Regions from separate parts of the Pantoea sp. C2G6 genome, predicted to be linked through region 2. Evidence: predicted binding sites of a transcription regulator. Region 2 holds the regulator's gene; each other region holds the start of a gene.

Evidence for each region. The regulator PurR, encoded in region 2, represses purine synthesis genes. The targets are predictions, from matches to a motif close to CANGCAAACGTTTGCNTG.
Region 1: a site for PurR is predicted at 2,212-2,229, ahead of ACCW71_RS00925 (amino acid aminotransferase). Genes of this name have one in related genera too.
Region 3: a site for PurR is predicted at 5,169-5,186, ahead of purM (phosphoribosylformylglycinamidine cyclo-ligase). Genes of this name have one in related genera too.
Region 4: a site for PurR is predicted at 3,191-3,208, ahead of pyrC (dihydroorotase). Genes of this name have one in related genera too.

What each region holds. Positions count from the first base shown of each region.
Region 1 covers NZ_JBGMNJ010000001.1:204,120-211,622, forward strand. Annotated here, with positions in the region: gene ACCW71_RS00915 (DUF882 domain-containing protein) at 1-249, shown strand, start outside; gene ACCW71_RS00920 (MBL fold metallo-hydrolase) at 289-918, shown strand; gene ACCW71_RS00925 (amino acid aminotransferase) at 958-2,148, opposite strand; gene ompF (porin OmpF) at 2,381-3,490, opposite strand; gene asnS (asparagine--tRNA ligase) at 3,792-5,192, opposite strand; gene pncB (nicotinate phosphoribosyltransferase) at 5,351-6,556, opposite strand; gene pepN (aminopeptidase N) at 6,800-7,503, shown strand, end outside.
Region 2 covers NZ_JBGMNJ010000001.1:527,385-534,887, forward strand. Annotated here, with positions in the region: gene ACCW71_RS02535 (MATE family efflux transporter) at 1-835, opposite strand, end outside; gene ACCW71_RS02540 (riboflavin synthase subunit alpha) at 1,030-1,689, shown strand; gene cfa (cyclopropane fatty acyl phospholipid synthase) at 1,733-2,881, opposite strand; gene punC (purine nucleoside transporter PunC) at 3,187-4,389, opposite strand; gene punR (DNA-binding transcriptional activator PunR) at 4,496-5,401, shown strand; gene purR (HTH-type transcriptional repressor PurR) at 5,398-6,423, opposite strand; gene ACCW71_RS02565 (YnhF family membrane protein) at 6,706-6,795, shown strand; gene ACCW71_RS02570 (C40 family peptidase) at 6,848-7,503, opposite strand, start outside.
Region 3 covers NZ_JBGMNJ010000009.1:61,371-68,873, forward strand. Annotated here, with positions in the region: gene ACCW71_RS13365 (beta-barrel assembly-enhancing protease) at 310-1,773, shown strand; gene arsC (arsenate reductase (glutaredoxin)) at 1,806-2,153, shown strand; gene hda (DnaA inactivator Hda) at 2,150-2,851, opposite strand; gene uraA (uracil permease) at 2,944-4,242, opposite strand; gene upp (uracil phosphoribosyltransferase) at 4,393-5,019, opposite strand; gene purM (phosphoribosylformylglycinamidine cyclo-ligase) at 5,251-6,291, shown strand; gene purN (phosphoribosylglycinamide formyltransferase) at 6,288-6,926, shown strand; gene pstB (phosphate ABC transporter ATP-binding protein PstB) at 7,026-7,503, opposite strand, start outside.
Region 4 covers NZ_JBGMNJ010000001.1:293,632-301,134, reverse strand. Annotated here, with positions in the region: gene ACCW71_RS01420 (Gfo/Idh/MocA family protein) at 1-303, opposite strand, end outside; gene ACCW71_RS01415 (YceH family protein) at 305-943, opposite strand; gene rimJ (ribosomal protein S5-alanine N-acetyltransferase) at 957-1,550, opposite strand; gene grxB (glutaredoxin 2) at 1,814-2,461, shown strand; gene ACCW71_RS01400 (lipoprotein) at 2,578-3,141, shown strand; gene pyrC (dihydroorotase) at 3,273-4,316, shown strand; gene dinI (DNA damage-inducible protein I) at 4,379-4,624, shown strand; gene ACCW71_RS01385 (hypothetical protein) at 4,772-5,044, shown strand; gene bssS (biofilm formation regulator BssS) at 5,279-5,533, shown strand; gene solA (N-methyl-L-tryptophan oxidase) at 5,629-6,741, shown strand; gene trhO (oxygen-dependent tRNA uridine(34) hydroxylase TrhO) at 6,818-7,503, opposite strand, start outside.

The DNA.
Region 1 (7,503 bases), 320 kb from region 2:
ATGCGTAAACCGATCCAGCTGGTGTCGGGCTATCGTTCACTGGCGACCAACAATATGTTGCGCGAGAGCGGCCCAGGGGTGGCGAAACACAGCTATCACACCAAGGGTCAGGCGATGGACTTCCATATTGAGGGCGTTTCCTTAGCCAATGTACGCAAAGCGGCGTTATCTCTGCGCGCCGGTGGTGTAGGATATTATCCTCGCAGCAACTTTGTGCACATTGATACCGGGCCGGTCAGGCACTGGTAACGACGCCGGCAACGCTGCGTGAGCCGGCCATGGAGCGTTATGAACTACCACATTATTCCTGTTACCGCCTTTGCGCAGAACTGTTCGGTTATCTGGTGCGAAACGACGCATGAAGCCGCACTGGTCGATCCCGGTGGCGATGCCGGATTGATCAGGCAAACGCTGGAGCAACGTAAACTGAAGCCGGCGCAGATCCTGCTGACCCACGGCCATCTCGATCATGTCGGGGCCGCAGTGGAACTCGCCGCCTTTTATCAGATCCCGATTGTCGGTCCGCAAAAGCGTGATGCATTCTGGCTGGAGGCGTTGCCAACCCAGAGCCGGATGTTCGGGCTTGAGGAGTGCGCGCCTTTTACTCCCGATCGCTGGCTGGAAGAGGGGGAAAGCGTTCAGGTAGGGCTGACCACGCTGGAAGTCCTGCACTGTCCGGGACACTCGCCTGGCCATGTCGTTTTCTTTGATCGGCCGGGACGGCTGCTGATTTCAGGGGACGTGATTTTCAATGGCGGCGTGGGACGTACAGACTTCCCACAGGGCGACCATCAGCAGTTGATTGATGCTATCCGCACCAAATTGCTGCCGCTGGGCGATGATGTCACCTTTGTACCAGGTCACGGCCCCATCTCTACCCTGGGGCATGAGCGCCTTACCAATCCTTTCCTGCAATAAAAAATGGGCCATCAGGCCCATTTTTCTATACTGCTGTCGTTACAGCACCGCGACAATCGCTTCGCACAGCGCCGACATATTATCGGGCGTCATGCCTGCCACGTTGACCCGGCCGGAGTTCACGGCGTAGACACCAAACTCATCGCGCAGGCGAATCACCTGCTCTTTGGTCAACCCACTGAACGAGAACATGCCGTTCTGCTTGATGATAAAGCTGAAGTCACGCTGCGCGCCTTTTTCCGCCAGAGTGTTTACAAACAGCTGGCGCATGCGCTGAATGCGCTGGCGCATATCGGACAGCTCCTGCTCCCAGATGGTACGCAGCGTTTCATTGCCCAGAATGGTGGCGACGATGGCCGCGCCATGCGCCGGTGGGTTGGAGTAGTTGGCACGAATGGTGTATTTCACCTGGCTGAATGCGGTATCTGCCACGCTGGCTTCCGCCGCCACCAGGGTGATGGCACCCACACGCTCGTTATACAGGCCGAAGTTCTTGGAGTAAGAGCTGGCGACAATCAGTTCCTGATGCGAGGCGGCAAAAATACGCAGGCCTTCGGCATCTTCATCCAGACCACGGGCAAAGCCCTGATAGGCGAAGTCGAACAACGGCAGCCAGCCATTGGCCTGTGAAAGCTGAGCCAGCTGTTGCCACTGCTCCGCTGTCGGATCGATACCGGTCGGGTTATGGCAGCAGCCGTGGAACAACACCACGTCGCCAGGCTGCACCTGTTTCAGTGACGCGACCATTCCCTCGAAATCCAGCGTGTGATTTTCCGCGTCGTAATAGTGGTATTCACAGACTTCAAGGCCGGCAGCATTAAACACATTTTTATGGTTTGGCCAGCTCGGATTACTGATCCAGACTCGCCTGACCGATGTTTGGGTCGCAAGGAAATCCGCCGCAATGCGCAATGCGCCAGTGCCACCCGGCGTCTGGGCAGTGCGTGCCCGGCTGGCGGCGATCAGTGGGCTGTCGTTGCCGAACAGCAGTGCCTGGGTGCAGCGGGCGAAATCCGCCAGACCATCAATGCTGAGATAGTTTTTGGTAGTTTCGTTTTCCAGCAAATACTGCTCGGCTTTTTTAACGCTGGTCAGCACCGGGGTCTTGCCGGTTTCGTCTTTATAGACGCCGATACCCAGGTTAATTTTGCCGGGGCGGTCGTCAGCGCGAAACAGATCGGCCAGCCCGAGAATAGGATCGGCGGGTGCAGCAGAGATCGATTCAAACATGTGTCAGGTCCATTAGCGTGAACTTTAGCAAGAGAGCTCTCAGGTTAGCGTCACACCAGGCAAATGCCAACCGTTTGCGAGACTAATTCGTGCATTTTACGGCGTGAACAGGGAGGCGGAGAAAAGTAGACGCGGTGGCGGCGTAAAAGGAGGACAGAACAGTGACCAGCAAATGGCAGAGATAAAAAAACGGGGCCATAGGCCCCGTTTTGAAAACATGTGTAAAGCGGAATCAGAACTGGTAAACCAGGCCCACACCAACCACGTCGTCTGTGTTCAGACCCAGTGGGTTGTCGTCATTCAGCTGGTTGATTTTGTAATCAACATAGGTAGACATGTTTTTGTTGAAGTAGTAGGTTGCGCCCACATCGAAGTATTTAACCAGGTCCGCATCGCCTACGCCTTCAATGTCCTTGCCTTTAGACTGAACGTAGGCAAGGGATGGACGCAGACCGAAGTCGAACTGATACTGTGCAACCAGCTCAATGTTCTGTGCTTTGTTTGCAAACGCAGTAAAGTCACCGGAATTGATTGGAGTTGAGTTGCGGGTCTCACCGTACATGGCAGCCAGGTAGACATTGTTAGCATCGTACTTAAGTGCGGTTGCCCAGTTTTCAGCACGTTTACCTGCGCCAACACCAGTGCCTACATCGGTATTAGTATCGGTATTACGAACGGTACCAGCCGACTGTGCGTTGGTACGGTCGCTGCTGCTGTATGCTGCTGCGAAGCCCACACCGATAGGTGATGTATAAGTTGTAGATACGCCGTAGCCATCGCCGTTAGCACGACGGATGTCTGCGCGGTCGTTTTTACCCTGATACTGAGCTGCGAAGTCCCAGCCATCAACCAGACCAAAGAAGTTGGTGTTGCGGTAGGTCAGCAGACCGGTGCTGCGGCCGTTCATGAAGTTATCTGAATATCCTGAGTCGCCACCGAACTCTGGCAGCATATCGGTCCAGCCGATTGCATCATAAACCACACCATAGTTACGGCCGTAGTCGATTGAGCCAGCGTCACCGAATTTCAGACCGGCAAAGCCCAGACGGGTTTTGTTGCCGTTTTGTGCATCAGAACCTTCAGAGTTGTTCGCCTGAATGTTGTATTCCCACTGGCCGTAACCGGTCAGTTGATCGTTAATCTGGGTTTCGCCTTTGAAGCCAAAGCGGACGTAAGAATTGTCACCGTCATTACTTGCGTCGTCAGAGAAGTAATGCAGACCAACAGCTTTACCGTACAGGTCCAGTTTGTTGCCGTCTTTGTTATAGATTTCGGCAGCGTTTGCTGCGCCGGCGGCTAACAGAGCAGGGATAACCACTGCAAGAATATTGCGCTTCATCATTATTCATTACCCTCATTGGAGTTATTTGTACACCTGCCACTGCCGTCAAGAAACCTTTACGGGAACCCTGAGAGAAGTTTGGTGTCTTCCTGTGTCTGCACGCATCTTTCCATCCCCCCAGCTCTATTTCTACCTCGAAAATGCTACTAAAGTCGTAATCTGGTTTCTAAAGGAAAATATGTATTACAAAATGTAAAAAATACGGAACTTTGTGAGAGAACTCAAAATTTACAAAAATAAAAAAAGGCCGGCAGTGCCGACCTCTTTATATATATGAATTTCTTATAATTAATCTTAAATTTTAGAAACTCGCGTTGCGTGGCGTGCGCGGGAAGGGGATAACGTCCCTGACATTCTGTACGCCAGTTACATAGGCGATTAAACGTTCAAAGCCCAATCCGAAGCCTGAATGGGGAACCGTACCGTAGCGACGCAGGTCACGATACCACCAGTAATCTTCTTTATTCAGACCCATCTCTTCCAGACGCGCGTCCAGTACATCAAGACGCTCTTCACGCTGTGAACCGCCAATAATCTCACCAATGCCAGGCGCCAGCACATCCATCGCCGCCACGGTTTTACCATCGTCGTTCAGGCGCATATAGAACGCTTTAATGTCTTTCGGATAGTTTTTCACCACAACCGGCGCTTTAAAGTGTTTCTCCGCCAGATAGCGTTCATGTTCGGAAGAGAGATCGATGCCCCAGGAGACCGGGTTCTCGAACGTCTGACCGCAGTTCATCAGGATTTCAACCGCATCGGTATAGTTGACCTGGGCAAAATCAGTGGTAATGAAACGCTGTAAGCGCTCAACCGCCTCTTTGTCGACACGCTCAGCAAAGAAGGCCATATCATCAGCGCGCTCTTCCAGCACCGCGCTGAACACATATTTCAGCATCGCTTCGGCCAGTGCGGCGGCATCATCCAGCGACGCAAAGGCAATTTCCGGCTCCAGCATCCAGAATTCCGCCAGGTGACGGCTGGTGTTGGAGTTCTCAGCGCGGAACGTCGGGCCAAAGGTATAGATTTTCGACAGGGCGCTGGCATAGGTTTCGCCGTTCAGCTGACCCGATACGGTCAGGAACGCCTCTTTACCAAAGAAGTCTTCGCTGAAGTCAACTTTACCCTGATCGTTACGCGGCAGGTTTTCCAGATCCAGTGTGGAGACCCGGAACATTTCACCCGCGCCTTCGGTATCTGAGGCGGTGATCAGCGGCGTGGAGACCCAGAAATAGCCGTTTTCGTCGAAGAAACGATGCAGCGCCTGCGCCAGAGTATGGCGAACGCGGGCAACCGCGCCAATCAGATTGGTGCGCGGGCGCAGGTGAGCCACTTCACGCAGATACTCGATGCTGTGGCGTTTCGCCGCCATCGGGTAGCTGTCGGGATCTTCCACCCAGCCCACCACTTCCAGCGCGGTCGCCTGAATCTCGAACGCCTGGCCCTGACCCGGCGAGGCCACCACTTTACCGGTGACGATCACGGAACAACCGGTGGTCAGACGCAGCACTTCATCCTGATAATTATTCAGAGAATTATTGACGACAGCCTGAACGGGATTAAAGCAGGAGCCGTCATAGACAGCGATGAAGGAAAGACCGGCTTTGGAATCTCTTCGGGTACGCACCCAACCACGTACGGTGACTTCACTGTCAACCGCGACGCGACCGTGCAGTACGTCCGCTACAGGCACTACGCTCATAAATATCTCTCTATATAGAAGAAGTGAGTAAAAAAGTTGCCCCATCCGGGGTTTTGCTATGTTACTTGCGAGTCTTCAGGAAACAAGCAAAATTCGGGCGGAAAGGCAGATTTATTACGGCAGAGGCGGGGCGCTTTCACGCCCCGTGAAGAGAAGAGTTAACTCGCTTTTTTCACCAGCGGCAGGTCGAACGCCTTGCGCAGAGCTTTGACAAAGGCTTTATCCTGGCAGATGGTTTTACCCGGACTGTCAGAGAGTTTCGCTACTGGCTTGCCGTTACACTGCACCAGTTTGATCACAATATTCAGCGGGGTGACACCGGGAATATCGCAGGTCAGGCGGGTTCCGATGCCAAAAACGACATTGGTGCGCTGACCAAAGTGACGGTAAAGCGCCAGTGCTTTGTCGAGATTTAAGTTGTCGGAAAAGACCAGCGTTTTACTTTGCGGATCGATGCCCAGCTTCTGATAGTGGGCGAGGGCTTTCTCTCCCCACTCCACCGGATCGCCGGAATCGTGGCGCAGCCCCTGATAACGCCGGGCAAATACCGGACCGAAATCACGCAGGAAGGCATCCATAGCGATGCAATCGGTGAGGGCGATACCCAGCTGGTCGTCATATTCATCCAGCCACGCCTGAAGGGCAGCGCGCTGGCTGTTGGCCAGTACCGGACTGATCTGCTGGAACGCCTGGAACCACTCGTGGGCCTGGGTGCCCACCGGCGTCAGGGAGAGGCGGCGCGCCAGGTCATAGTTGCTGGTGCCAATCAGCCACGGAAAATCCTGTTTCAGCGTTGAGACGATCGACTGCTGCACATCCTGCGAGTAGCGACGGCGGGTGCCGAAATCCATCAGGCGGAAGCGCGACATATCGAGATCGGCCACCTGGCGGGTAAAGTCGCCGAGTTTGTGATGTAAATGGTCAATCGCCTGCTGGGTCGTCACCTGCGGCGTGCGATGCCGGTGCACAATCTCACTGATCAAGGCCAGCAAGGGCACCTCCCACAATATCACCTCACGCCACGGCCCCTGAATACGAATATCCAGTCTGCCGTGGTGATTACGCACCTCAACCTGATCCGGGTTGTAGCGGAACTGGCGCAGCCAGCTCAGGTAATCCTGATGGAAAAAGGGCAGATGAGACAACCAGACCGCTTCATCATCGGTCAGCGCCAGGCTGTGCATTGCGGTTATCGCGTCACGAATTTCGTCAGCGTAGAGACCCAGCAGTTCGTCGCCGCGGCAGCGAAACTCCGCCGCCACCGTTACATCCGGGTAGCGGTGGAACACGGCTTGCTGCATATGGAGCTTATAGGCGTCCGTATCCAGCAGCGAGGTCAGTATCGGGGAAGCATGTCCTGTCATGGCGCGTTTCAGCATCCTGTTCGGTGGCGCAGAGCCCGGTGTTGTATAAAGTCGTAAAGACGCAGAAGTATAATTCACTCTCTGAAGCCGATCACAGCATATTTCAGTCCAGCGGGTCGAGGCCAATCTGTGCCTTTGTTAACAAAGTGTAGCCATTTCACGCTTCAGCTGCATTGTGCGTGGCAAGCTGGAAGTAACCAGCTTAGACTTTGCCGGTAAACTTATAACAACGCGAGACGCCATATGACGCAACAGCCCCAAATCAAGTATCGCCACGATTACCGTGCGCCTGATTACACCATTACCGACATTGATTTAACCTTTGAACTGGATGCGTCCACCACCCGTGTCACGGCCATCAGTCAGGTTAAACGGCTCGGTGCCAGCCAGAGCGATCTGCGGCTGGACGGTGAAGCGTTAACGCTGATTGCGCTTGAAGTCGACGGACAGCCCTGGAGCGCTTTCCGGGAAGAGGAGGGCGCGCTGGTGATCAGCCAGCTGCCGCAGAGTTTCACGCTGAAAATCATCAATGATATTCACCCGGATCAGAACAGCGCGCTGGAAGGGTTATATCAATCGGGCGAGGCGCTCTGTACCCAGTGTGAGGCGGAAGGTTTCCGTCATATCACCTGGTATCTCGATCGTCCCGACGTGCTGGCCCGTTTTACCACCACGATTTATGCCGACGGTGAGCGCTATCCGTTCCTGCTCTCCAACGGCAACCGCCTCGACAGCGGGCGTGACGAGCAGGGTCGCAGCTGGGTGAAGTGGCAGGACCCGTTCCCGAAACCCTGCTATCTGTTTGCGCTGGTGGCCGGTGATTTCGACGTGCTGCGTGACAGTTTCACCACCCGTTCGGGGCGTGACGTGGCGCTGGAGATCTTTGTCGATCGCGGCAATCTCGACCGCGCTGACTGGGCGATGACCTCACTGAAAAACAGCATGAA
Region 2 (7,503 bases):
TCAGCGCAATCTGATGACCCGCCACGTTAACGATGCCGAGCGGCGAGACCAGCAGCGCCACCACGGCGAACAGAGTCACTTCAAAGAACAGCGCCAGCGCCACCGGCAGGCCCAGCGTCATCAGCCGGGTAAGAATCGGACGGGAGGGCGCTGACCAGCGGCTCGCCATGCGAATATCGCGCATGCTGCCCATCCGCCGCAGCCAGAAACGCAGGCAGATAAACATCACCCAGTAGACTGAGGCGGTCGCGACCCCGCAGCCTACCCCGCCCAGCGCCGGCATACCGAAGTGACCATAGATAAAGATATAGTTAAGCGGGATGTTAAACATCAGGCCGAGAAAGCCCAGCATCATGCCCGGCTTGGTTTTTGACAGACCTTCACACTGATTACGCAGCACCTGGAAGAACAGGTAGCCCGGCGCGCCAAACAGCAGAGCATGCAGATAGCCCTCCGCTTTCCGCGCCAGTTGCGGATCGATGTCGTGCATCGCCTGAATCAGATAACCGGCATGCCATAACAGCACCATGATCAGGATGGAAACAAAGAAGGCCAGCCAGTATCCCTGACGAATCTGCTCGGCGATGCGTTCACGGCGGCCTGAGCCGTTGAGTTGCGCAACGGTGGGCGTCAATGCAAGCAGAAGACCATGACCAAACAGGATGGCCGGAAGCCAGATGGAGGTGCCGACAGCAACGGCGGCCATATCCGTGGCGCTGACGGCGCCGGCCATAATGGTATCCACAAATCCCATTGCGGTCTGGGCCACCTGAGCCAGGATGACCGGAATCGCAAGGGCCAGCAATTGACGCGCTTCTGTTAAATACTTCTGCACGTTAACACCTGACTTGTTGAATGAATAAAGGGCAAGGGCAGAGAAGCCCAGGAATTGCGGAACCTAGTGTAACTGGCCGGGCTGAATTCGCCAATCTTTGTCACAGGATGCGGTTTGCCGCGCGCTACCGGCTGAAATCCAACAGCGTAGCTGAGCTGTGATAAACTAGCCAAAACTTCTCAGAGGCCAGGACTATGTTTACCGGAATTGTACAGGGCACCGCAGAGATTGTGTCCATTGACGAGAAAGAGCTGTTTCGCACGCATACCATCAGGCTGCCGGAAGCCCTGCTGCCGGGGCTGGAGCTGGGGGCATCGGTGGCGCACAACGGCTGCTGTTTAACCGTAACGGCGATTGACGGCGACCGTGTCAGTTTTGACTTAATTAAAGAGACGCTGCGGGTCACCAATCTGGGCGATTTACGTCAGGGCGACGTGGTCAATATCGAGCGGGCGGCGAAGTTCAGCGATGAAATTGGCGGCCACCTGATGTCGGGCCATATTATGACCACCGCGGAGATCTGCAAAATTATCCAGTCGGAGCATAACCGCGAGGTCTGGTTTAAAATTCAGGACCCGACGCAGATGAAATATATCCTGCACAAAGGGTTTGTCGGCATCGACGGTATCAGCCTGACTGTCGGCGATGTGACTAAGACGAAGTTCTGTGTCTACCTGATCCCGGAGACGCTGGAGCGCACCACGCTGGGGGCGAAGACCTTTGGCGATCGGGTCAATATTGAGATCGATCCGCATACCCAGGCGATTGTGGAGACCGTTGAGCGGGTGCTGGCGCAGCGCGACGCCACGGCAGCGATGAGTCTGCTGACCGGGCAATCCGGCGACGACAATTAAATAAAGGCGCGTCAGCGCCTTTTTTATTGCCGCAGGCGTGGCCTCAGCGCGCAACGCGCAGGCCACCTTCAATACCGCGACTGAACAGCACCTGCCACAGCTGAATATCGCGCGCCCGGAACGCACCGGCGCAGGCGTTAAGATAGTAAGAGAACATCCGTTTAAAGCGTTCGCCATAACTGTCGGCGAGTTGCGGCCAGGCCTGGAGAAAGCGTTCATACCAGGCCATCAATGTCCGGTCGTAATCCGCGCCAAAGTTATGCCAGTCTTCCAGAATAAAGTGGGGTTCGCTGGCATCCGCGATATGCCGCACCGAAGGCAGACAGCCGTTGGGGAAAATATATTTATCGATCCACGGATCGACATTCATATCCGTTTTAATCGCGCCAATGGTATGCAGCAGGAAAAGGCCATCTGGTTTTAAATTACGATCGACCACGTCGAAATAGGTGGCGTAATTTTTTGGCCCGACATGTTCAAACATCCCTACAGAGACAATACGGTCAAACTGCTCATGCAGGTCACGGTAATCCTGCAACAGGATCGTGACATCCAATCCCTGACAGCGCTGCTGCGCCATTTTCTGCTGTTCAGCGGAAATCGTCACGCCATGGACCTTAACGTCATAATGGCGGGCGGCAAATTCCGCCAGCCCGCCCCAGCCGCAGCCAATATCCAGCAGCGACATGCCCGGCTCCAGCGCGAGCTTCTGGCAGATCATATTCAGTTTGGCTTGCTGCGCCGCCTCCAGGGTGGTGGCCTCTTTCCAGTAGCCGCAGGAGTATTGCATGTAAGGGTCGAGCATCTCAGAAAAGAGATCGTTGCCGAGATCGTAATGCTCTTTACCGACGATCCAGGCGCGTTTTTTTGATTGCAGATTGGTTAAACGCGCGGCGGCAATACGCAGGGTATCTTTAAAATGATGAGGAAGTTGCTGGTCCAGATTATGTTTCAGCACGCGGTGGAAAAAAATATCCAGCCGGTCGCAATCCCACCATCCATCCATATAGCTCTCGCCAAGCCCAAGCGAACCCTCCTGCAGAACACGTTTAAAGAAACCAGGATGATTAATCTGAATGTCCCAGGGACGTGAACCATTGATGTCAATATCCGCTTTTTCCAGCAGTTCATGAACGATACGGTACCAATGGTTCTCTTCAAGGATCACTTCTTCTGCATAGGATGAACTCATAGCTTTTCCACCACCTGTCCAATCGGAGCCTGAAAAAAGAGTAGTCAATTTCTTCAGGAGTTGAGAAAAGTCACGGATGACTCCGCACACCGGTTATGTGTGATACAGAGGACTGGCACTCCCTGAACAGGGCTGGCACGGCAGGAATAACGCGCACGAAGACCTTCCCGGTAACAGGTTACCAATCGGTTTGTTTCGTTATTATTTTATTGATTTATAGCAGGTTATTGACCTGGATGATTATATGATCACCCAAGTCAATATTCAATGACTTATTGTTAGGCTGCTAACTAAAGATCATTGTTTCAGTGATTATCCTGGCAGTCAGGTAGCGGAGAGGCAACAGCAGATCGTGCGCTTGCCCTGCGCTGCATCAGGTAACCGCTCAGGGCGAGCAGGATGGTCACCGTCATCATCAGCGTGGTGGTGAAGAGCGCCTGAGTTAATCCGGCCGAAACCGCCAGGCTGGCGGCGAAGCAGAGTCCTAACTGCAAAGTGTTCTGTAGCGCAGCCGCTTTACCGGTGGCGTGCGGGAAAGGCATCAGTGCGCCGGAGACCACAATCGGATAGATCGCGCCATTGGCCAGCGCCATGCCGCAGAACGGCACCATCAGGCCGATCAGCGTCGCAGTGCCAGAGAGCGCGACACCAAACAGCGCCAGAATACTCAGGCTGTAGAGCAGCAGCAGCCAGGGCAGCAGCTGTGCGCCACTAAAACGGTTAAGCAGGGCACGACAGCCAAAACCGCCAATCAGGAAAGCCAGCGTCTGGGGCAGATAGCTCAGCCCGATGTCGGCTGGCGAGAGCCCCAGATCGGCCAGAATAAAGGGCGAACCGGTCAGCCAGGCAAAAAAGCTGGCGGAACAGGCGGAATAGATCAGAACGTTACCGCTGTAAATCCGGGATTTCACCAGCGAGAGAAAACCTGGCTGCGCACCTTTGTCAGCGGCCACCGGACGCGCACCCGGCAGACGCAACGTGGTCAGAATCAGCGCGACCGCAGTCAGGGTCAGCACCAGGAAAATGGAGCGCCAGTGGAAATGGCCAATCAGCCAGGCACCCAGCAGCGGGGCCAGCGCGGGGGAGAGCGCAACCAGCGGCATGATGGTGGCGAACACTTTATTGGCGCGCGCCGCCGGATAGCGATCGACCACCAGCGCCTGCCAGCTTACGGCGGCGGCGCAGACGCCAATCGCCTGCGCAAAACGCAGCAGCAGCATCAGATAGATATTACTCACCCACAGCATCCCGGCGCAGCCGACAGCAAACAGCGTCAGCCCGGCCAGCAGCACCGGCTTGCGCCCGATGCGATCGGAGAGCGGCCCCCAGAAGAGCTGACCGCAGGCAAAGCCCGCCAGGAACAGGCTCAGGCTGGCGCTGATCAGACCCGGCGAGCTGTTAAAGGTCTGCTGCATCGCACCGAAGGCGGGCAGGTACATATCAGTGGCTAAAAAGCCCAGCATGCTCAGCAGAGCAAGATAGGGCATAAATCCTTTGGTCGGTAACATGTGCTTCTCATTTTGCAGGATAAACGCGGCAGAGTGTAAAAGGTGCGTTTGCGGCTGTGAAACGCTAATATTTGCCGATTGCTGTTAAAATTTTTGAAGGCAGATTATGTGGTCGGAATATGCATTAGAGGTGGTTGACGCAGTGGCGCGCGGTGGCAGTTTCAGCGCGGCGGCGCAGGAGCTGCATCGCGTCCCTTCTGCCATCAGCTATACGGTGCGCCAGCTGGAGACCTGGCTGGCGGTGCCGCTGTTTGAACGCCAGCATCGGGAGGTGGTATTAACGCCTGCGGGCGAGCATTTTGTCCGTGAAGGGCGCAGCGTCATCAAAAAAATGCTCGCCACACGCCGACAGTGTCAGCAGCTGGCTAACGGCTGGCGCGGCCAGTTAAGCCTGGCGATTGACTGCATCGTGAAACCCGAGCGGACCCGGCAACTGGTGAAAGATTTTTATCGCCATTTCCCCGATATGGAGCTGCACATCAGCTATGAAGTGTTTAACGGCGTCTGGGATGCGCTGGCGGATGGCCGGGTTGAAGTGGCGATTGGCGCGACCCAGGCGATCCCGGTTGGCGGACGTTTCGCCTTCCGCGATATGGGGAAGCTCAACTGGCGCTGCGTGGTTGCGCATCATCATCCGCTGACGCAGGCCAGCCAGATCGATGAAGATACGCTGCGCAGCTGGCCGTCGCTGGTGCTGGAGGATACCTCCCGCGCGCTGCCGCGCCGGATGACATGGACGCTGGATAACCAGCGCCGGCTGGTGGTACCGGAATGGCAGACCGGGCTGGACTGTTTGCTGGCGGGATTGTGCGTCGCGATGGTGCCAGGTCATCTGGCGAAACCGCTGCTCGACAGCGGCGATCTGGTTGAGCTGACGCTGCCGGTGGCCTTTCCTGACAGCCCCTGCTGCGTCAGCTGGGCGGAAGATCGCGCATCCCCGGCAACCGCCTGGCTGCTGAACTACCTGGGTGATGCGCAGACGCTTAATCAGGAGTGGCTGAGCGAGGATTAACGGCGATAGTCGCGGAACGGACCATCCGCGACCGAACGGCGTTCAATCAGGGTAGGGTGCACTTCAATCGTCTGTGACACTTCGCGTTTGCTGGTGATACGGTCCAGCAGCATATCCAGCGCTTTCTCACCCAGCTGGGCTTTCGGCTGATGGACGGTGGTCAGGGCCGGGGCGAAATAGCGCGCGTTGCGCACATTGTCATAGCCGATCACCGAAATATCCTGCGGCACCCGCAGGCCCATCTCGTCGGCGGCACAAATCGCGCCCATCGCCATAATGTCGCCGCCACAGAACACCGCGGTCGGACGCTGTTTCTGCGACAGAATCTGCTGCATCGCCTGATAACCCGACTCCGGCTCAAAGTCACCCTGCACGATCCATTCGGGACGCGGCTGAATCCCCGCTTCTTCCAGCGCTTTCAGAAAACCGGCATGGCGTCCGCCGCCGGTGTTACGCTCCATCTGACCGGGGATAGCACCAATATCGCGGTGGCCGCGCTCAATCAGATAACGGCCGGCCAGATAGCCGCCCTGGAAGGCATTATCCAGCACGGTGTCGGTAAAGTCGGCGCGTGACTCGCCCCAGTCCATCACCACCATCGGAATATTACGGTTCTCTTCCAGCATCTTCAGCAGATCGTCCGGGTATTCAGAGCACATCACCAGCAGGCCATCGACGCGCTTCTGCGCCATCATGCTGAGGTAAGCGCGCTGTTTTTGCAGATCGTTATGGGCATTGCCGAGGATCAGGGTGTAGCCCTTGTCAAAGCAGTGATTCTCCACGGCTTCGATAATTTCAGCGAAATAGGGCGCTTCGCTGGAGGTGGCAAGCAGGCCCAGCGTTTTGGTGTGATTCACCTTCAGGCTGCGCGCCACGGCGCTGGGTGAGTAGTGCAGCTCCTGAATCGCCTGCCAGACCGCGTTGCGCGTCTCTTCCGCCACAAAGCGCGTTTTATTAATGACGTGCGAAACGGTGGTCGTTGAGACGCCGGCGCGTTTTGCCACATCTTTGATTGTTGCCATGAAAATCGGACTCCAGTGCTTATCTAACTCGCTGATAAGCGTAATGTTAAACGTTTGCGTCTGCCCAGGGGGTTTTCCTGCAATCATGCCTCTTTTCTGGCCGGTAAACAGGCGTCTGGCGGGTAAATAGCGCCTGGAAAAGCGAGCAAACGGAATCGGGGTTGCGCGCGTTGCGCAACAAAGGCGGGATTCTAACAAGGCTGACCGGATAAAACGAGATTTTTACCGGTCCCTGTGGGAAAATGCTATATCCCTACATACTGTGTGACTAAGGAGTAATCAATGAGTACCGATCTTAAACTGGCGTTGATGACCACCGTCGGCTGCCTGCTGATGATTGTAGCCTTTAGTTTTACCGCTATTCTGCACTGATAAAAAAAGCCGGGGTTTTCACCCCGGCTCTCTTTTCTGGCTGTTTATCCACTCAGCGAATGGTTTTTGGCGTCATCACCCGACGGGCACCAATGTAGTGGCGCTGCCAGTAATCTTCCCCTAACGCGCTAATCTGAATATCTTTGCCGGTACGAGGCGACTGGATAAATTTGCCGTTACCCAGGTAAACGCCGACGTGGTCAGCGGTACCGCGACCGTTAATGCGGAAGAAAACCAGATCCCCTTTTTCCAGCGATTCGCGCTTAATCGGTGCGGCGTCACGCAGGTGATACATTTCATTGGCGGTGCGCGGGATCTTAAACTTCACCAGATCTTTATAGGCGTACCAGACCAGGCCGCTGCAATCAAAGCCGGTATGCGGGGAGGTGCCGCCCCACTGATAGGGTTTACCCAGCTGACCCATCAGCTTGGTCATCGCCGTTTCGCGCGCCTTCTGATAGCGCTGACGGTGCGATTTATTCATTTTGATGGTGCCGGTTTCCGCGCTGTTGAGGTCGGCGGTTTTCAGCGGACGCTGGTGGCCATAGCGTTTCTTGTTCTTTGTGCTGCTGGCGGTTTTAAGCGAGGTCTTGTGAGCGGGGGTCTGCTGAGCGGTCAGTTCAACTTTTTTCTGTTTTTTGGTTTTTGTTTTCTGAACCGGGCTGAGGCGACTCTTTTTCGCCGCTGTTTTGACAGGACGGCGCTTGC
Region 3 (7,503 bases), on a different contig from region 2:
CAGATTCTGCTTTATTCACCGCCTCCTTAGCCGGAAGCGATGAATAAGCCAGCTGACGAGGCTCAGCATCAGGGAGTTAACCGCCTGCTTGTGTGTTCGTTTAACTGCGGTTTAACCGGCAATGATGTTCAATTTTTTTCGGCATAATCGCTGATCTTGCACAAATTCCGCCGGACGTCCGCCAGAAAACATCATTTCTTTCTTTTCTGGCTCTGGTTAAGATAGTCGCGACCCGTCGTTATCTGCAAAAAATGGAACGTTCCCGCTGCGCACCTGTCCATTGTCAGGGCCTCTCTACAGGATTAAGGCATGCTGAACCGGTTAAAAAAAACGCTGATCGCCGCGCTCCTTCCGACGCTTATCTTTAGCGCTCTGACACCCGCCAGAGCCGACATCAGTGATTCCCTGCCCGATATTGGCACGACGGCCGGTTCGACGCTGTCGATTAATCAGGAATTGCAGATGGGCGACTTCTATGTGCGCCAGCTGCGTGCCAGCGCGCCGCTGATCAACGATCCGCTGCTGAATCAATACATTAATCAACTGGGCCAGCGCCTGGTCGCCCACGCAGATTCGGTCAGAACCCCGTTCCATTTCTTTCTGATCCAGAATGATGAACTCAACGCCTTCGCCTTTTTTGGCGGCAACGTGGTGCTGCACTCGGCGCTGTTTCGCTTTACCGATAATGAGAGCCAGCTGGCGTCGGTGATGGCGCACGAAATTTCGCACGTCACCCAGCGCCACCTGGCGCGAGCGATGGAAGATCAGAAACGCAACGCGCCGCTGACCTGGGTCGGTGCGCTGGGCTCGATTCTGCTGGCGATGGCCAGTCCGCAGGCGGGCATGGCGGCCCTGACCGGCACGCTGGCAGGCACCCAGCAGGGCATTATCAGCTTTACCCAGGGCAATGAGCAGGAGGCGGACCGTATCGGCATTCAGGTGCTGCAACGCGCCGGTTTTGATCCGCAGGCGATGCCCAACTTTTTACAGAAGCTGGCCGATCAGAGCCGCTTCTCGTCGAAGCCCCCCGAAATTCTGCTGACGCACCCGCTGCCCGACAGCCGCCTGGCGGATGCCCGTAACCGCGCCAACCAGATGCGGCCGGTGGTGGTGCAGTCTACCGAAGATTTCTATCTGGCGAAGGTGCGCGCGCTGGGGATGTACTCTACCGGGCGTAATCAGCTGACCGATGACCTGCTGAATCAGTACGCCAGCGGCAACAGCCGTGAGCAGCTGGCGTCACAATATGGCAAAGCGGTGCAGTTTCTCCAGGCGAAAAGCTATGCCGATGCGAAACGGATTATCACCCCGCTGCTGGCGAAGCAGCCCAACAACGTCTGGTTTCTCGACATTATGTCTGACATCGACATCGGCCTGAACCAGCCGCAGCAGGCGATCGCCCTGCTCAGCGCAGCCAGCGGTGCTAAAAACAGCCCGGTGGTACAGCTCAATCTGGCCAATGCCTACGTGGAAGCAAAGCAGTATGCCAACGCCAGCCGTATCCTGAATCGCTATACCTGGTCGAATAAAGATGATCCCAACGGCTGGGATTTACTGGCCCAGGCCTCTGCGCAGCAGGGATTGCACGATGAAGAGCTGTCAGCGCGGGCAGAGAGCCTGGCGCTCAATGGTCAGCTCGATCAGGCGATTAGCACACTCAGCAGCGCCAGCGCGCAGGTGCCGCTCGGCAGTCTGAAACAGGCGCGCTACGACGCCCGTATCGATCAGCTGCGTCAGCTGCAACAGCGCTTTAAGCAGTATCAGAAAGGATAAGGATGCAGGGCAATTCAAGCGGAGAGTGTGAAATGGTGACGATTTACCACAACCCACGATGCAGTAAGAGCCGTGAAACCCTGGCGCTGCTCCAGGCGCGCGGCATTGAGCCGGAGGTGGTGCTCTATCTGCAAACGCCGCCCGATCGCGAAACGCTGCACATTCTGTTGCAGAAACTGGGGATGCGGAGTGCGCGCCAGCTGATGCGCAGCGGGGAAGCGATCTACAAAGAACTGGCGCTGGCGGCGGAGAATAAAAGCGAAAACGCGCTGCTGGATGCGCTGGTGGCCCATCCGCTGCTGATTGAGAGACCGATAGTGATCAACGGCGATCGGGCACGGATCGGGCGTCCGCCAGAAGCGGTGCTCGAGATTCTTTAAAGGCCGAGCGTCTCTTTCACAAAGGGAATGGTGAGCTTACGCTGGGCGCTGATCGAGGCGCGATCGAGCCGATCCAGCGTATCGAACAGGGTGCGCATTTCACGATCCAGCCGTTTCAGCAGGAATCGACCCACATCTTCCGGCAGCTCAAAGCCGCGTAACCCGGCGCGCAGCTGCAACGCCTGTAGTTTGTCTTCGTCGGAGAGCGGTTGCAGGCGATAGATCTGCCCCCAGTCGAGACGCGACGCGAGATCGGGCAGTTGCAGATTCAGCTGGCGGGGCGGACGATCGCCGCTGATAAACAGCCGCGTGTTGCCGGTTTCCAGAATGCGGTTATAGAGATCGAAGATCGCCATCTCCCACTCCGGCTCGCCCGCAATGCATTCGATGTTATCGATGCAGACCAGTGACAGCTGCTCCATCCCTTCCAGCACCTCCGGGACAAACCAGGTGCGCTTATCCAGCGGAACGTAACCAACCGCCTCACTGCGCGCAGACATCTCTGCGCAGGCGGCGTGCAGCAGATGGCTCCGCCCTCCGCCTTCGCGGGACCAGAAGTAGAGATAGCTGCCATGTTGTTGGTTGAGAGCACCTTTCAGCGCGGCAATCAGCGACGGGTTCTCCCCCGGCCAGAAGCTGGCGAAGGTTTCATCGTCAGGTAAATAGAGTGGCAATGACAATTGTGCCGGCGTGTTCAGAAGCACCTCAGCAAGAGAACAAGCAAAAAATCGGGGGAAGTCTAACACAGTTTTCAGAAAGAGATGAATGGGGCATCCCTGCCCCGATCCTGTCAGGCGTCCGGCGATCGCGGCTCGCGCGAATCTTCCGCCTCCAGCACCACTTCTTCCGGTCTGAGCCACGAGATCACGCGGAAGATCAGCGCCAGTCCCACGCCGACGATGGTCGCCAGCGCCATGCCTTTCAGCTCTGCCGCGCCGATATGCACTTTCGCGCCGCTGACGCCGATGATCAGGATCACCGAGGTGAGGATCAGGTTCTGCGCTTTGTTGTAGTCCACTTTCGATTCGATCAGCACCCGGATACCGGATGCGCCAATTACGCCATACAGCAGCAGCGACACGCCGCCCATCACCGGGACCGGGATCGCCTGAATCACTGCGGCGAGCTTACCGACGCAGGAGAGCAGGATCGCCAGAATCGCCGCGCCGCCAATCACCCAGGTACTGTAAACGCGGGTAATCGCCATCACCCCGATGTTTTCCCCGTAAGTGGTATTCGGCGTCGACCCAAAGAAGCCGGAGATCACTGTGGACAAGCCATTAGCGAACATCGAACGATGCAGACCCGGATCGCGGATCAGATCTTTCTTCACGATATTGGCGGTAACCACCAGATGACCGATATGCTCGGCAATCACCACCAGCGCCGCGGGCAGGATCGTCAGCATCGCTACCCACTCAAAGCGCGGGGTGTAGAAGGTCGGCAGTGCAAACCACGGCGCTTTGACCACGCCGCTCCAGTCGACGATGCCCATAAAGGCGGAGAGCAGATAACCGGCCACGACGCCGACCAGAATCGGGATGATCGCCAGGAAGCCACGGAACAGCACCGAACCGAACACCGTCACCGCCAGCGTCACCAGCGAGATCAGCACCGTTTTACTGTCGGGCGCGCTGCCTTCAGCGGGCAGCAGACCCGCCATATTGGCGGCCACCCCCGCCAGCTCCAGACCGATTACCGCGACAATCGCGCCCATCGCCGCGGGCGGAAACATCACGTCGAGCCAGCCGGTGCCCGCCCGTTTGACAATCAGCGCCACGATACAGAACAGCACGCCGCACAGGATAAAGCCGCCCAGCGCCACCTCATAACCGAGTGGCAACAGCAGCAGCACCGGCGAGATAAAGGCAAAGCTGGAACCGAGGTAAGCGGGGATTTTTCCCTTACAGATAAAGAGATAGATCAGCGTGCCGACGCCGTTAAACAACAGCACCGTCGCCGGGTTGATGTGGAACAGAATCGGCACCAGGACCGTGGCGCCAAACATGGCGAACAGGTGTTGCAGGCTGAGTGGAATGGTTTGCAGTAACGGCGGTCGTTCACTGACGCCAATGGCGCGACGAGTCATCATTTATCCCCTTATTGTTTTCATCTCCTCCCGGTTCACGCAGCCGCGACAGCAGGATGCGCACCGGTAAGCCGTAAGGCAAACCGATCCGCGGTCAGAGACAGTGCTTTTTTGCCAAAAAAAAGCCGACTCTCTGGTCGGCTATGCGATTTATTTGGTTCCGAAAATCTTATCCCCGGCGTCACCGAGTCCGGGAATGATATAACCCTTCTCATTCAGTCCCTGATCCACTGACGCGGTGTAAAGCTCAACGTCCGGGTGTGCTTTCTCCAGCGCGGCAATCCCTTCCGGGGCCGCCACCAGCACCAGCACTTTGATGCTGCTACAACCCGCTTTTTTCAGCAGGTCGATAGTGGCAATCATCGAGCCCCCGGTGGCCAGCATCGGGTCGACCACCAGCGCCAGCCGCTCTTCAATGTTAGAGACCAGCTTCTGGAAGTAGGGAACCGGCTCCAGTGTCTCTTCATCACGGTAAACCCCCACCACGCTGATACGGGCGCTGGGAACATGCTCCAGTACCCCTTCCATCATGCCGAGGCCGGCACGCAGAATCGGCACCACGGTGATTTTTTTGCCTTTGATCTGATCGATCTCTACCGGGCCGTTCCAGCCCTCAATGGTGACGCGCTCTGTTTCCAGATCGGCGGTCGCTTCGTAGGTCAGCAGGCTGCCCACTTCAGAGGCCAGCTCGCGAAAACGCTTTGTACTGATATCATGCTCACGCATCAGGCCCAGTTTATGTTTGACCAGCGGGTGTCTGACTTCCACGATCTTCATTGGTGTTCTCCCGGAATGAGTTGAGCTAAAAAAAAATCGCGGGATTATACCGCCTTTTCGACGTTGCGCCACCTGTCCTTGCGCAAAGCCACCGCGTTAACCAGCCCAAAATAAGGATTAATGAAAATCACCTGATGCGCAATCCCAGACTCGCAAACGTTTGCCTGCACTGATAGAATTGCCGCGCTCTATTTTAAAACCACCAACCGCAACTCGCGTGGGGACCTCGCAGTGACCGACAAGACCTCTCTCAGTTACAAAGACGCCGGTGTTGATATTGATGCTGGTAACGCCCTGGTTGACCGTATTAAAGGCGTAGTGAAAAAGACCCGTCGCCCCGAAGTGATGGGTGGACTGGGCGGTTTCGGTGCGCTTTGTGCGCTGCCGCAAAAATACCGTGAGCCGGTGCTGGTCTCCGGCACCGATGGCGTGGGCACCAAGCTGCGTCTGGCGATGGACCTCAAACGCCACGACGCGATTGGCGTCGACCTGGTGGCGATGTGCGTCAACGACCTGGTGGTACAGGGTGCTGAGCCGCTGTTCTTCCTCGACTACTACGCCACCGGCAAGCTGGATGTGGATACCGCCTCCGCGGTGATCACCGGCATCGCCGAAGGCTGTCTGCAATCGGGCTGTGCGCTGGTGGGCGGTGAAACCGCAGAGATGCCTGGCATGTATCACGGCGAAGATTATGACGTGGCCGGTTTCTGTGTCGGCGTGGTGGAAAAATCAGAGATCATTGACGGCAGCAAAGTGCAGGATGGCGATGTACTGATCGCGCTCGGCTCCAGCGGCCCGCACTCCAACGGCTACTCGCTGGTGCGCAAAATTCTGGAAGTCAGCAACACCGATCCGCTGGCTGAACAGCTGGAAGGCAAACCGCTGGCCGATCACCTGCTGGAACCAACCCGCATCTATGTGAAAAATATCCTGAGCCTGATCGAGCAGGTCGATGTGCACGCTATCGCACACCTGACCGGCGGCGGCTTCTGGGAAAATATTCCGCGCGTACTGCCCGACAACACCCAGGCGGTGATCGACGAGAAGAGCTGGCAGTGGCCGGCGGTCTTCAGCTGGCTCCAGCAGGCGGGCAACGTCAGCCGTTTTGAGATGTACCGTACTTTCAACTGTGGCGTCGGGATGATCATCGCCCTGAGCCCGGCAGAAGCGGACAAAGCGGTGGCGCTGATGGAAGCGGCCGGAGAGAAAGCCTGGAAGCTCGGCGTGATTAAAGCGTCCGATGCCGAAGAGCGTGTGGTCATCAACGGATGAAAAAGCTGGTTGTACTGATTTCCGGCAACGGAAGTAATCTTCAGTCCATCCTCGACGCCTGCGCCAGCGGGCGGATCCACGGCAGCGTGGCTGCCGTGTTCAGCAACCGTGCCGCCGCCTATGGCCTGACGCGGGCGCAGGAGGCGGGAGTACCTACCCACGCCCTTGCCGCCAGCGACTTCGCCGATCGTGACGCCTTTGATCGCCAGCTCATCGCTGAGATCGACGCTTACGCGCCGGATCTGGTAGTGCTGGCGGGTTACATGCGGATTCTCAGTAGCGCTTTCGTGGCCCATTTCCACGATCGCCTGCTGAATATCCACCCTTCCCTGCTGCCGAAATATCCGGGTCTGCATACCCACCGTCAGGCGCTGGAGAATGGCGACAGCGAGCATGGCACCTCGGTGCATTTCGTCACCGACGAGCTGGATGGCGGCCCGGTGATCCTGCAAGCCAAAGTGCCGGTGTTTCCCGACGACAGTGAAGCGGAGATTACAGAGCGGGTGCAGCATCAGGAGCACGCGATCTATCCGCTGGTGATCGGCTGGTTTGTCGAAGGTCGGCTGGTGATGCGTGAAGGTAAAGCCTGGCTGGATGGCGAACCACTGCCGCCGCAGGGTTATGCTAACGACTGACTCTTCATGAGAAGCCCTGGCTTCTCATGAAGTACGGGCAGGGCCCAGGCTCCCATCGCTTTGGGCTTATGTGCGTTCTGCCGAAACCCCCGCCTTTCCTTAGCCGTAGCGTCCGGTAATGTAATCTTCGGTTCGTCGCTGTTTCGGCGCGGTAAAGATACGATCGGTCTCATCAAACTCCACTAACGCCCCCTGATGCATAAACGCGGTGTAATCTGACACGCGCGACGCCTGCTGCATGTTGTGCGTCACCAGCACCAGCGTGAAATGCTGCTTCAGCGTGGTCATCAGCTCTTCAATCACCAGCGTGGAGATCGGGTCCAGCGCGGAGGTCGGCTCATCAAGCAGCAGCACCTCCGGCTCAATCGCAATCGCGCGGGCGATCACCAGACGCTGCTGCTGGCCGGTGGAGAGCGTCAGCGCATTCTGTCCCAGCTGATCCTTAACCTCACTCCAGAGTGCCGCAGCGCGCAGCGCACGTTCACAGGCCTCGTTCAGCACCCGCCGATCGCGCACGCCCTGTAATCGCAGCCCGTAGACCACATTCTCATAGATCGATTTTGGAAAAGGATTAGGC
Region 4 (7,503 bases), 230 kb from region 2:
CTGCTCCAGGGTCTCCGCCAGCGGCTTATCGACGCAGACCTCTTTTCCCGCCAGCAACAGCGCCCTGACCACCTCAAAATGGCTGGCGGTGCTGCTGTGGACGAAGACCGCGTCACAGGCGGCGGCCAGCGCATCCAGTGAATCAAAGCAGCGGATACGATAGCTGTCGCAGAGGGGCCGGGCTTTCGCCTGATTAGGCGAAAAAGCCCCCACCAGCGTCCAGTCCGTCGCCGCCGACAGCACCGGCAGCCACGCTTTCTGCGCAATGCCACCTAATCCCACCATGCCAATACGTAATCTCATCTCAGCGCTCCGGTTGCAGCAGTTGGGTCAGTTGTGCCTGAAGCTCAGCCACCTGCTGCTCCAGCAGAGCAACGCGCGCCGTCAGATCGCCCTGCTCGTCCGGTGCCTCCGCGGTCTGCGGCTGATCGCTTTCATCGCCCAGCTGGTGCATAAAGCGGCTTTCGCGCCGGCCAGGTTCACGCGCCAGACGGATCACCCGCGCACTGTCGTCACGCTGCATCAGGCTCTCCAGCGTCTGCTCCACTTCGCTGACGTCGCTGAACTCATGCAGACGACCGCTGCGGGTACGCAGCTCACCGGGGGTCTGCGGACCGCGTAACATCAGCAGGGTCAGCACCGCCACTTCCGCACTGTTGAGCTTCAGCGCGCCAAAAGCGGAATTACAGAAGCGCTGCTCAAACTTCACCACCCGCTGGCCCGCTGCGCTGCTGGCGGTGACCAGATGGCGCTTCTCCAGCTGATCGAGCTGATCCTGAACCGCGCTTTCGCTGAGGCTCATCACCGGCTCTCGGTTTGACTTCTGGTTACAGGCGCTGACCACGCCGTTGAGTGACAGTGGATATTGCTCCGGCGTGGTGACCTGCTTCTCCAGCAGGCAGCCCAGCACCCGCAGCGCCTGCGGCGATAAAGCCATTTTCATGCTCGCATCCTCGTTATTGTCCACGCCGGTCAGGCGTCCATTCCCGCTGGGTTAAGGCGGTCAGGACGTGATCCTGCCAGCGCCCGTTGATCAGCAGATAATCTTTGGCGTAACCCTCTTTTTCAAAGCCGAGCCGCGCCAGCAAATCGCCGCTGCGCTGATTATGCGGCATGTAGTTCGCCATGATGCGGTGAATATGTTGCTGGCGCTGCATATAGCGGATAGCGGACTGCAACGCCTCGAACATCAGCCCCTGGCCCTGCCACTTCTCCCCGAGGGAATAGCCGAGATAGCAGGCGTGAAAGGAGCCGCGCAGCACGTTGCTGAAGTTCGCCACGCCGCGCACTTCGGTTTCTTCAGGGTCCATTAAAATGAAATAGAAGGCTGAGCCCTGCTTATGCATATCGGTAATCAGCCCGAGCCGCGCCTGCCAGCCTGAGGGGTAGCAGTGGCTCTCATCACGCACCGGCTCCCACGGTTTTAAAAACTGACGGTTTTCCGCGTAGTAATCGGCCATCCGCCAGGCATCACGCTCATGAACCAGACGGACCACCAGCCGATCGGTGGTTAATCGCACCCTGGGCGCGGCAGAACGATAGCCAAACATCCTGACTCCTGAAATCAAAGGCTGATAAAGCCGAGCCGTTATAACCCTGCGTTAACTATAACCGCGGCCCCTGCTGCGGTAAAACGTTACCGCTCTTTACCGCGCAAAGACCTTGATTTTGCTCCGCTATCCCCCGGTCATGGCCCGCGCGCCGTCCTGCATCCGGCGTGCCGGGTTTGCCCTGTCTGTTAATCTCTTCCATACTTTTTGCGAGCCCGAAAACAGGATGAATTGATTCATTCTGTTAAATAAAGGAGATCAGGATGAAGCTGTATATCTATGAGCACTGCCCTTTCTGCGTGAAAGCGCGAATGATTTTCGGCCTGAAGAATTTACCGGTTGAGCTGGTGGTGATGCTCAATGACGATGAAGAGACCCCGAAGAGATTGATCGGGCAGAAGATGGCGCCGATCCTGCAAAAACAGGATGGCAGTGCGATGCCGGAGAGCATGGAGATCGTCCACTATGTCGATCGGCTGGCGGGTGAGCCGCTGATCACCGGCGCGCTGAATCCAGCCATTGGTGAGTGGCTGCGCCACATGAACAGCTATGTCAATAAACTGCTGCTGCCGCGCATCGCGGAAGCCGGGTTCGCCGAATTCGCCACGCCTGAAGCACGGGACTATTTCCGCACGAAAAAGCAGGCCAGCATTGGCGACTTCGCGGAACTGAAAACGCATGCGCCAGGCCTGATCAAAAAAGTCAGCGACGATCTGCGCAAGCTCGACCGGTTGATCGTCCAGCCCAACGCGGTCAACGGCGAACTGTCAGAAGATGATTTCAATCTCTTCCCGCTGTTGCGCTCGCTGACCCTGGTCACCGGCATCGACTGGCCGAGCCGGGTCGCCGACTATCGCGATAACATGGCCAAACAGACCCAGGTCAATCTGCTCTCTTCTTTCACCCCTTAACCCCCGCTCAGATGAGAGACGCTGCGGCGTTTCTCATCCCTTTCCTGATGACACCCGCAGCGCATTCAGGCACGCTATGCCCTGTTTAATGACCCCGTTATTCAGGATAAACCACGATGAAAAAGGTATTTTTCGGCCTGACCGCCCTGCTGTTCGCGCTGTTGCTGAGTGGCTGTAATCAACTGACGCAGTACACCATCAGCGAGCAGGAAGTGAATCAGGCGCTGCAAAAGCACAATAACTATGAGAAAGATATTGGCGTTTCCGGGCTGGTTAACGCGCATATTGTGCTGAATAACCTCACCAGCCAGATTGGCCGTGAAGAGCCAGGTAAAGTGACCCTCTCCGGCGATGCGAAAATCAGCGTCACCTCGTTATTTGGCCCGCAGCAGGCGGATATGCAGCTAAAGATGCGCGCTCAGCCAGTCTACGATCGACAACAGGGCGCTATCTATCTGCGCGATCTGGAGATTGTCGATGCGCAGGTCACGCCACAAAAAATGGACGCGATCATGAAAACGCTGACGCCCTACCTCAATCAGTCGCTGAAAAGCTATTTTGATCAAAAGCCCGCTTACCTGCTCAGCGCCGATCGCAGCAAAGCCGAGTCGCTGGCAAAGAAATTTGCCAAAGGGCTGGAAGTGAAGCCTGGCGAACTGGTTATCCCCTTTACCGGGTAAGGCTTTCCGCGCCTGCGGGCGCGGATTTTCACCGCCCGCGTAAAAAGCAGGTGCAAACGGTTGCCTGAATCCTTATGCTTAGACCCCGGCCTGAACACGCCCCCCGTTTCCTTTCTGCCGGAGCTTCACTGATGACAGCACAACCTCAGCAACTGACCTTTCGCCGCCCTGACGACTGGCATATTCACCTGCGCGATGATGAGATGCTTAAAACCGTCCTGCCCTATACCAGCGCAGTGAACGGCCGGGCCATCGTGATGCCTAATCTGGTGCCCCCAGTGACCAGCGTCGCTGCCGGTGAAGCCTATCGCGATCGCATCCGGGCGGCCCTGCCCGCTGACCACGCCTTTACCCCGCTGATGACCTGTTATCTGACCGACTCGCTCGATCCTGATGAGCTGGAGCGCGGCTTCAGCACCGGGCTGTTTACCGCCGCGAAGCTCTATCCGGCCCACGCCACCACCAACTCCAGCCACGGCGTCACTCATATCGCCGCCATCGCCCGCGTGCTGGAGCGGATGCAAAAGCTCGGGATGCCGCTGCTGATCCACGGTGAAGTGACCGACGCGCATATCGACATTTTTGACCGGGAAGCACGCTTTATTGACACCGTGATGGTGCCGCTGCGTCAGCAGTTTCCGGCGCTGAAAGTGGTGATGGAGCATATCACCACCCAGGACGCCGCTGAGTATGTCGCTGCCGCGGATGAGACGCTGGGCGCAACCATCACGCCACAGCATCTGATGTTTAACCGCAACCACATGCTGGTCGGCGGCATCCGTCCCCACCTCTACTGCCTGCCGATTCTCAAACGCAATGTGCATCAGGAGGCGCTGCGTAAAGTGGTGGCGAGCGGTCATCCGCGCTTCTTCCTCGGCACCGATACCGCCCCTCATCTGCAACATCTCAAAGAGGCGAGCTGCGGCTGCGCCGGGGTGTTTAATGCGCCGACCTCGCTGCCCGCCTACGCCACGGTGTTTGAGGAGCTGAATGCGCTGGAACACCTGGAAGCGTTCTGCTCTGAAAATGGGCCGCGCTTTTATGGCCTGCCGCTGAATGAGGGCACCATTACGCTGGTGCGTGAAGCCTGGCAGGTGCCGGATCAGATCGCGCTCGGCAGCCACGCCCTGGTGCCATTCCTGGCCGGTGAAACGCTGAACTGGCGTATTGCATAATTTCGCTTGCCTCCGGCCGACTGATACTGTAAATATATACAGTATCTTAACCGGAGGCTCTTATGCGTGTTGAAATTACCGTATCGAATACCCGACCGCTTCCTGCTGGCGCGATTGAAGCGTTAAGCGACGAACTGTCGCGCCGCATTGATGAACAGTTTCCTGACACGACCAATCACGTCAAAGTACGTTATGCCAGTGCCAATAATCTCAGCGTGCTGGGCGGTGGAAAAGAGACGCGCGACCAGATCAGCGAAATCCTGCAACAGACATGGGAAAGCGCAGACGACTGGTTTATTACCGATTAACCGCCACTGAGCAGTTTTTTGCCGGGTTTCGCCACCCGGTTTTTTTATCCCTCTCTCCTGCCCGCGCTTCCCCCTTTCTGCATCTGGACTCTTCATGATCGATGACCTATTCTTGCGATCGTCCCGCATAACTGGAGGTGCGACACCATGACCACTGATAAACCGGAAGAGGCGATGACCTTTGGTGAGCTGTTAGCCCTGATCGCCGACCAGCAGCGTCGTTTAACGGTGCTGGAAAATGCCTTTTCCAGTCTGATTTTCTGTCTTGACGATCGCGCCAGTCAGCTGCTGGTGCACAATCTGTCGCTGGAAGCCCAGAATCAAAACCATGATGAACAGCTACAGCAGCATTTTGCCCGTCTGGCCGAAACGTTACAAAAGCGCGGTGGCGGCATGGTGTCGGAGAGCCCGACCCGCTGAATCCGCCCGCCGTTTTTGCCTGCCGTCTGATCGGTGAGAAAAATGCCTGGCCATCAGGCATTTTATTTTTCAACTCCCGCCTTTCAAACTCAAATATTCTGTGAGAAGCTGACTCACGGCATCTTTTAAACAGTGACTGACCCGTTTACTGTTATAATTATTTCGCTATTGGAATAAAAAAGCCGCATTGAACCTCATCATGCACTTCGTTTAACGAGTAATAAGGAGGTTATAATGGACAGAAGCAAAGACGTTATTCAGACCCATCCACTGGTGGGCTGGGACATCAGTACTGTTGACAGCTATGACGCCATGATGATCCGCCTGCACTCTTTATCGTCGCAGGATCAGAAAGAAGAAGAAGCGGATGTCGGTCCGACCTACTGGCTGACAACGGATGTGGCAAGGCAATTTATCTCGATCCTCGAAGCGGGCATCGCGAAGATAGAATCAGCCGAGCAGATAGAAAGACTCCTCAGTAAGCATTGATTCCTGCCGCATCAAAGAGGCACCCCAAGGGGTGCCTTTTTCGTTTCTGTTCTGTATGCTTTTGATTATCTGTCTCTTTCAGGAGCGTGGTTACTATGGTTTATGATCTTATTGTGGTGGGCAGCGGCTCTGTAGGCGCGGCGGCGGGCTACTATGCCACCCAGGCGGGGCTGTCGGTGCTGATGATCGACAGCGCCCACCCTCCCCATAATCAGGGCACCCATCACGGCGAGAGCCGGCTGATCCGGCACGCCTATGGCGAGGGCGAACGCTATGTACCGCTGGTGCTGCGCGCTCAGACGCTGTGGGATGAACTGGAGCAGCGCGCCGGTGAACGCATCATGCATCGCAGCGGCGTGCTTAACCTCGCGCCGCAGCCATCGCCGTTTATTCAGAACGTCATCGACAGCGCCGCCCGCTGGCAGCTCAACGTAGAGGTGATGCAGGCCGATGAGGTGCGTCAGCGCTGGCCGCAGATCAACGTGCCGGAGGGCTATCTGGGGGTGTTTGAGCCGGAGTCGGGCTATCTGAAATGTGAGCAGGCGGTGCGCAGCTGGATCGAGCTGGCGGAAAAGGCGGGCTGTGCGCAGTTATTTAACTGCCCGGTCTCTGCGCTTGGCCGCGACGGGGAGTTACAGCAGGTCACCACCCTGGATGGCATCTATCGCGGTCGCAAACTGTTGATCAGCGCCGGCACCTGGGTCAGCCAGCTGGTCCCCAACCTGCCAGTCGCCCCTACCCGCAAGGTTTTTGCCTGGTATCAGGCGGATGGCCGCTACAGCGAGAACAATAAGTTTCCCGGCTTTACCGTGGAGATGGCGGATGGCAGCCAGTTTTATGGCTTCCCGGCGGATAACAACGCGCTCAAGGTGGGGCGTCATGATGGCGGACAGTTGATGCAGCGGCCTGAAGATCGCAAACCTTTTGGCACGGTGGCCGCCGATGGTAGCGAAGCCTTTGGTTTCCTGCGGCAGTTTTTACCGGGGGTAGGCGTCTGTCTGCATGGCGAAGCCTGTAGCTACGATTTCAGTCCCGATGAGGACTTTATTATCGACACTCTGCCAGATGAGCCGAATCGGTTAGTGATTACCGGCCTCAGCGGACACGGCTTCAAATTCGCCAGCGTGTTAGGCGAGCTGGCGACAGAGTTCGCTCAGGATAAACCCTTCTCTTTCGACCTGACGCCCTTCCGGCTCTCCCGCTTCTGACCGGCGGTGCGGGTGGTCCGCTATGGCCACCCGCACCGGTAACGTCAGCTTAGCGCCTGAAAGCGATCGCTGCGGGTTACGACTCTTTTTTCTGAGGCGCAGGAATGGTCATGTTTAATAAGCCACGCGACTTATTAAAGATTTTATTGCCATTCTCACGTCCGGCCCGGCGCGCGCGCTGCTCCTCCGGCGACAGCTTTGCCTCTTCCTGACAGAGCGGGCTACAGCAGTGCTCAAACTTTTCAGCGCAGCTTTTGCACTGAATAAACAGCAGATGACAGCCGTCGTTCACGCAGTTGACGTGGGTATCGCAGGGTTCACCACACTGATGGCAGTTCGACAGCACATCGTCGGAAATACGCTCCCCCATCCGCTCATCAAAGACAAAGTTTTTGCCTTTGAATCGCACCGGCAAGCCCTGCTCGCGCGCGCGGCGGGCATATTCGATAATCCCGCCCTCAACGTGATAGACATCTTCAAAGCCGTTGTGCCGCATCCAGGCACTGGCTTTTTCACAGCGGATCCCGCCGGTGCAGTACATCACAATCTTTTTGTCTTTCTGATCCTGCAACATATCAACCGCCATCGGCAGCTGATCGCGGAAGGTGTCAGCCGGCACCTCCAGCGCGTTGTCAAAGTGACCCACTTCATATTCGTAGTGGTTACGCATATCCACAAACAGCGCGTCGGGATCGTCCAGCATGGCGTTAACTTCGTCAGCTTTAAGGTAGCGACCCACATCGCTGGCATCGAAAGTCTCAT